Regions from separate parts of the Shewanella violacea DSS12 genome, predicted to be linked through region 2. Evidence: predicted binding sites of a transcription regulator. Region 2 holds the regulator's gene; each other region holds the start of a gene.

Region 1 (2,280 bases), 2.5 Mb from region 2:
TTAGCCTGGCCAAACGGTAAATACTCCCCATAATGCATCCCATAAATCTCACTTCAAAACCTAAATCTCACATTGAAATCTAAATATCACATCGAATTCGAATAAAGAATACCTAGGGTTATCACACTATTAAGCCCCATATTTCCGTATATATCTGGGCAGCATGGTTTCATTACCCAGTAAGCCACCTTGATGAAGATACAAGATAGGCACATCTCCCTGACTTAAGCTTAAATGGTGTTCCAGCGTCATCCAACCTAAGGGATCATAAAGTAACTCGAAAGCGATACCAGTCAGTGAAATTGTTTTCCACATCTCATAAAACTCAGGATACAATTTTCCGAAATGATACTTTTTGGGTAAAGCCACAATCTCAGGATGATACAAAGGATTATCTGCTAGCTGGGTGAATTGCTGGATTAAATAGCTGCTCCCTCCCACCGCGGCGCAGGTAAGCACCTGAATATTTATCTCTTGTTCAACATAATACTTATTAAGATACAGTGCAGTTGTGCCGGTACCGGAAGGCAAGAAGACGACTAGATGCTCTAATCCACTGTCTTTTGCCCACTGGGCAATCTCTTCAGCCAGTTTAGACACGCCGAACTCGGCATACTCACAGCGACCCCCTTCAGGAACAAAAATGGCGTGAGTTTCATTAGGTAGCACCACTTCTTGTATATAGGTGTGGGTATCCCGGTCTCCTCTATCATCTAAACTATCCAGTGATATGATATTGGCACCATTGGCTAATGCGGCACCATAGTTACCACTTGGCTTGAGCTTGATGTGAGAGGCAATATGATCCACATAGAAATCTAAACTCCAGCCCTTAAGTTTAGCTAATGCAGACATGGAATAAAGAGAGTTTGCCTGAGGTGAGCCATAGCCGATGAGCTTAGTCACTCCCGGAAATTCATGCTCGAGGAAATAGGCAAATTTTCGCGCCTTATTACCTGAAAATTCAGGATGGAGCAAATCATCTCTCTTAACAAAAATATGTCTGTTGAACATTACTATGGTATCGACTGGGGTATGGCTTAACTTCATATCAAGGAACTAGCACTAGAATAATCAGGCAATGATTTTACCATTGGCTACCCATCACAATCGACTAAAAGTACTAAAAGCTGATAAATCTCACTAACAGCCTACCTATAATAAGCAGTAAGAACCTGAAATTAAAGGGCTTACACAGTTGGCGCGATATTTGCTTATTAAGAGAAAAGGATGAGAAACCCTATTTCATTGGAGGCCTAGATGCCTGTATTACGATTAATTTTTAACATTGCTTGGTTTGTGCTTGGCGGCTTTATCATGGGATTAGGATGGTGGCTAGCTGGTTTACTGTGTTTTATCAGCATAATAGGGATCCCATTCGGACGCGCCTGTTTTGTCATTGGTGAAATGACTTTTTGGCCCTTCGGTCAGGAACAGATAAATCGAAAACACCTCACGGGACAAGAAGATATGGGGACTGGTGCATTTGGCACATTGGGGAATATTATCTGGTTCCTGCTATTTGGGATCTGGCTCGCTATCGGACATATCACCTATGCCTTAGCCTGTTTTGTCACGATTATTGGTATCCCTTTTGGAATTCAACATCTCAAACTGGCCATGTTGAGCCTAACACCAATCGGCCAAACTGTTGTGGCTAAATAATTCATCAATAACTGTGATTAGGTGGCTTAGTCGAGCCTGTGAGCCACTTTTAGCAGTTGTCTAATTATTATCGGTCGTGGTCACAGAGATCATATATTGATCCAAAATAGATTTAGCATCTATTTTAGTTAAACCAGTATTCACAATATTCCGCCACTTGTGGCCATCTTGACTGTTTTTGAAGGCAATATATAACTTTTTTTCTTCTAACAGCTTTTGGTTTATCTGTAACTTAGCAGCAAGAGGCTTGAAGTCATCCCGCGCTAATATATACCTGAGTACATGCACATCGATCACGGCGCCATCCACGCGCCCAGTCGCTACCTTCTTGACATTATGTGCATCAGAACTAACAACTTCGACGGGCTGAACCCCCTGTTTGATCATGATATCGAGAGCGACGGTATTCACATAACCTCTGACGACACCTAAGGTATATTGATTAAGATCAGCAAATTTCGGCCAACGGATAGGATGAGTTTGTCTCTCTAGCAGTCCCAAGGGGCTTACACCGAGTGATTCAGAAAAAATGAAAGCGGGTGTTGGATAGGAGTATTCCGGTAGATATCCAAGATACATAGAATCATCCCGGCTAGCCAACCTCACCGCCCGGCT
Region 2 (2,280 bases):
TGGCTGTCCTGCAGACTCGCTCAGATATAGATAACAACGCTCGAGAAGAACAACTCGAGAATCTTCTAGAAGAATTTAATATTACTCACATCCGAGATAGCCAAGGCATGGCGCTCTCGGGGGGCGAACGCAGACGCGTCGAGATAGCCAGAGCCTTAGCAGCCAACCCTAAGTTTATTCTCCTGGATGAACCTTTTGCAGGTGTCGACCCAATCTCGGTTATCGACATTAAAAAAATTATCCAGCAGCTTAAGAGCCGTGGTTTAGGTGTACTGATCACCGACCATAATGTGCGTGAAACCTTAGACGTATGTGAACGAGCTTACATAGTCAGTCACGGAAATTTAATCGCTGAAGGTACACCCGCCGAAATCATGGACAATCAGCAAGTAAGAGCTGTGTACTTAGGTGAACAATTCAAGCTATAGTTAATCAAGAGGCTTATTCTTAACGCGTATTAAGGGATGAGTCACTACAGATACTCGGCTACCTAGCCTAAAATTCAGGGGCTCAGAGAAGCCCCAAACAAGTCCAAGCAGGCTGTCTCATTTTATAATTACATGAAGGGAATAGCGGTAAATGAAAGCGTCACTCCAGCTTAAAATGGGTCAGCAGTTAACCATGACACCACAACTGCAGCAGGCTATACGTCTATTGCAATTATCGTCGCTGGAACTGCAACAAGAAATCCAACAAGCGTTAGACTCCAACCCTTTACTCGAACTAGATGAAGAGCAAGTTGATCCCCCAGTCAATGGCGAAGACAAGACCGTAGACACTGAAGACTTTAGTGCCACTGCAGAGAGCGATGGCCCAATTGACAACTCAGCGGTTGAAACCTCCGAGGCGATAACCCGAGATTCTATGCCCGAAGAGCTCCCCATGGACACCACTTGGGACGAGGTCTATACCGCATCGCCTAACTCAACTTCCGGTGCCATGCGCGACGACGATATGCCCTTCCAGGGGGAGACCAGCGAAGGTTTGTATGAGCATCTCGAATGGCAGAAGAATCTAACACCGTTTTCTGATAACGATCTCGCCATAGCAACGGCCATCATTGAGGCCATAGATGAGAGAGGCTATCTCACCCAGAGCATTGAAGATATTCTCGAAGCCATGGGAGATCCTGAAATTGAACAGGATGAAATTGAAGCCGTACTTAAACGCATCCAACACTTCGATCCTATCGGTATCGCAGCCAGAGATCTCAGTGAATGCCTCTTGATCCAACTGGCACAATACGCTGACACGACTCCACATATAGATAACGCCAGGATCCTGATCAGAGACCATCTGGATCTGATCGCCGGACGAGATTTTCGCCTGCTAATGCGCAAGACTAAGCTCAAGGAAGATGCTCTTAGAGATGCCATAGAGTTAATCCAGACGCTTAACCCCCGTCCTGGATTGGCCGTTACCCCGGGCAAGGATGAATATGTCATCCCTGACGTCACAGTGACTAAGAAGAAAGGTCGCTGGATGGTCGAATTAAATCCAGACAACATGCCGAAGATCAGTGTAAATCAACATTATGCATCTATGGCAAAAAGTACAAAGAGTCAAGCAGATAGCCAGTTTATTCGTGGGCATCTGCAAGAGGCTAAATGGTTTATCAAGAGCTTAGAGAGCCGCAACGAGACCTTACTGAAAGTCTCAAAATGTATCGTGAAATTCCAACAGGGTTTCTTCGAGTTCGGTGAAGAAGCAATGAAACCTATGGTACTTAACGACATAGCCGAAGCCGTTGAGATGCACGAATCCACCATATCCCGCGTCACTACACAGAAATATATGCATACCCCAAGGGGCATATTTGAGCTGAAATACTTTTTTTCAAGCCATGTAGCTACCGATGATGGTGGGGAGTGTTCATCTACCGCGATTCGTGCTTTCATAAAGAAGCTGGTCGCCGCCGAAAACCAACAGAAACCACTCAGCGACAGTAAGATGGCCTTGTTATTAGCGGATCAGGGCATTAAGGTTGCGAGACGCACCATAGCTAAGTATCGTGAAGCTATGTTGATTCCACCATCGAATCAACGTAAGAGTTTGTAGAATAAGGAATAAAGGAATAAAGGTCATAGCCTAACTAGGGGAACCTAGTTTAAGTGACGGCCTGATTAACGCTTATTGTAAGTGCTAATCACCAGAAGCGGCCTGTAGTCGATATTAGTTAGGCTCAACTCCTGGTAAAACAGGGAATTATGTTGTGAGTTAAATCCCGAAAGATTTACCTATCATCAACTTAAGAGTTAAATCGGAAACTGGAGGAGTATT
Region 3 (2,280 bases), 2.4 Mb from region 2:
TGCTTGGTATTGAGTCAGATTTGGCACCATGGTGAGGCCAGTGACACTCGCCATGAGAGTCATTCAGCATTTTCGTCATCAGCATCATCTAAGCTAGGACAAATTGCCGAGGCGAGCGTTATCAGTACATTGTCGGCAATTTACCTACTGCAAGGTAAGTGTCAATCCGTTTCACAAGCTCAATCGTTAGCCATTCAGGCATGGAGGATGAGATGACTATTTATACCTGTTTTAATTCATTTTCTGCCATGGAGTTCAAGGACACTAGGGCTTCCAATAAAGAGCTTATCTCATCATCAAATACGGGTTCGTTATCCTCGACTCCCTCGAGTGGACCAGCAGAAAGCATTGAAAAAACCTTAGCGGCTATTTCTGGGCAAGTGATCTCATTGAGTCTTTTACGAGATATTGAACGAATACATCTTAGGCTTGATGGTGATCTGCTGCTGTATTTTTGCTCAGAATTATCCAATGTGGATCTAGGCGTCTTGTTACGCCTGATGCAATTCTCTCCCATTCCGCTGGTGGTGAATGCCAAGTGTTGGCAGGCTGAGGATCTGACCAGATTACTAGAATGTGGCAGGGTGACATTCGTACCCGGTGAGTTTGATCCCGCTAGACTAGAGCAGGTCATAGAACTGGCAAAACTAAGGTTCAGCCTGGCCAATGAGCAGCAAGAGAAGATCCTCCAATTAGAATCATCATTGGAGGCACAAAAATTACTGGCCAAGGTGAAGGCAAGACTTCAACAAAACGGATTGAGTGAATCTCAAGCCCATAAACTCTTGCAAAAACAGGCGATGGACAGCGGGATCTCTGTTGAGCAGCTGGTTCAACAATTACCCCTAAACTAAATTAAGCTAAGCTTTCATTTATCTACAGTTACCTTTCAACTCTCATCATTTCAATTCCGCCCAAAATGGTGCAGAAGCGCCTTGGTTGTGCGCTCACTCATTTCCCCTTTTACTAGCCAGTTATTTAATTCTTTAATTATCAACACTTTGGCGCTGATAGTTTGTTGGCATAATCACTGCAGTAAGTAATAAAGTAGTAAGCTAGAAGACAATAAGTAAATAAAAATTCGGATCTAATCGGCAATGGCGCCATGTTCTCATTTGAGAGCATGGCGCCTTTTTGTTAGTTCCGCAGGTTAAAAAAGAGATGGGGAGTGTGTTATGGGTTGTGCAAAAACAGATTTGGAGCGTAAGCCTAGGTTACTCGTCGTGGGTAACGGCATGGTTGGCCATCATTTTATAGAGCAGCTTTGCGATCAAGGACTCAATGAACACTTTCAAATAGTGGTATTTGGCAGTGAACAAGTCGCTGCCTATGACAGGGTGCAGCTGTCTAAATATTTCGAGACAGGCAGTGCCGCTAGTTTAATGCTGGCAAATGTCGATATCTACGCCAAACAGGGAGTGACCTTACACTTGGGTAAAGAGGTGACCGGGCTCGATACCGAGAATAAATGCCTGCATACCCAAGATGGCGATTTTTGGTTTTATGACAAACTCGTGTTAGCTACGGGTTCTTACCCTTTTGTGCCACCTATCGAGGGTAAAGACAGGCCCCAGTGCATGGTGTATCGCACCATAGAAGATCTAGAGCAGATACAGCAAGCCGCCGAGAAATCCACATCCGGAGTGGTGATAGGGGGTGGCTTACTGGGATTAGAAGCCGCCAATGCCTTATTGACCTTAGGCTTAGAGACTCATGTTGTTGAGTTTGCATCTCAGTTGATGCCAGTACAGCTCAATGATAAGGCGGGTGACCTTTTGCGTCACAAGATTGAGCACTTGGGTGTATCTGTGCATACCAGCAAGGCGACCACGGCTATTGTCGCCGGTGAGTCGGCGCTGCATCGGATGAATTTCAATGATGATACCTATCTTGAAACTGACATGATTGTCTTCTCTGCCGGTATTCGTCCCCAGGACAGTCTAGCCAGGCAAAGCGGTATAGAAGTGGGCGAGCGTGGCGGCATAGTCATAAATGATTTCTGTTTAACATCAGCCGATGATGTTTACGCCATAGGCGAGTGTGCCCTCTGGCAGCAGAGAATATTCGGGCTGGTGGCGCCGGGTTATCAGATGGCGAGGGCGGCGGTATCTCATATTAACGCTGGTGCTAACAAGGCTGACACATCTTCGAGCTTAGTGAAGTTCGAAGGCGCCGATATGAGCACTAAGCTTAAGTTGCTTGGGGTGGACGTTGCTTCAATCGGTGAGAGCCGTGGGTTTGATAAGGCACAATTTGTCGAGCTTACCGATAATCAAGCCG

What was found. The regulator sigma-54, encoded in region 2, starts transcription at its own class of promoters, with help from an activator protein. The targets are predictions, from matches to a motif close to GTTGGCACGNNNNTNGNNT.
Region 1: a site for sigma-54 is predicted at 1,198-1,216, ahead of SVI_RS12345 (YccF domain-containing protein). Genes of this name have one in related genera too.
Region 3: a site for sigma-54 is predicted at 1,018-1,036, ahead of nirB (nitrite reductase large subunit NirB). Genes of this name have one in related genera too.

What each region holds. Positions count from the first base shown of each region.
Region 1 is NC_014012.1:2,968,815-2,971,094, forward strand. It holds gene SVI_RS12340 (pyridoxal-phosphate dependent enzyme) at 130-1,050, opposite strand; gene SVI_RS12345 (YccF domain-containing protein) at 1,261-1,665, shown strand; gene SVI_RS12350 (substrate-binding periplasmic protein) at 1,726-2,280, opposite strand, start outside.
Region 2 is NC_014012.1:481,402-483,681, reverse strand. It holds gene lptB (LPS export ABC transporter ATP-binding protein) at 1-428, shown strand, start outside; gene SVI_RS01925 (RNA polymerase factor sigma-54) at 580-2,058, shown strand.
Region 3 is NC_014012.1:3,067,285-3,069,564, reverse strand. It holds gene SVI_RS20750 (glycosyl transferase) at 1-216, shown strand, start outside; gene SVI_RS12780 (ANTAR domain-containing response regulator) at 213-854, shown strand; gene nirB (nitrite reductase large subunit NirB) at 1,176-2,280, shown strand, end outside.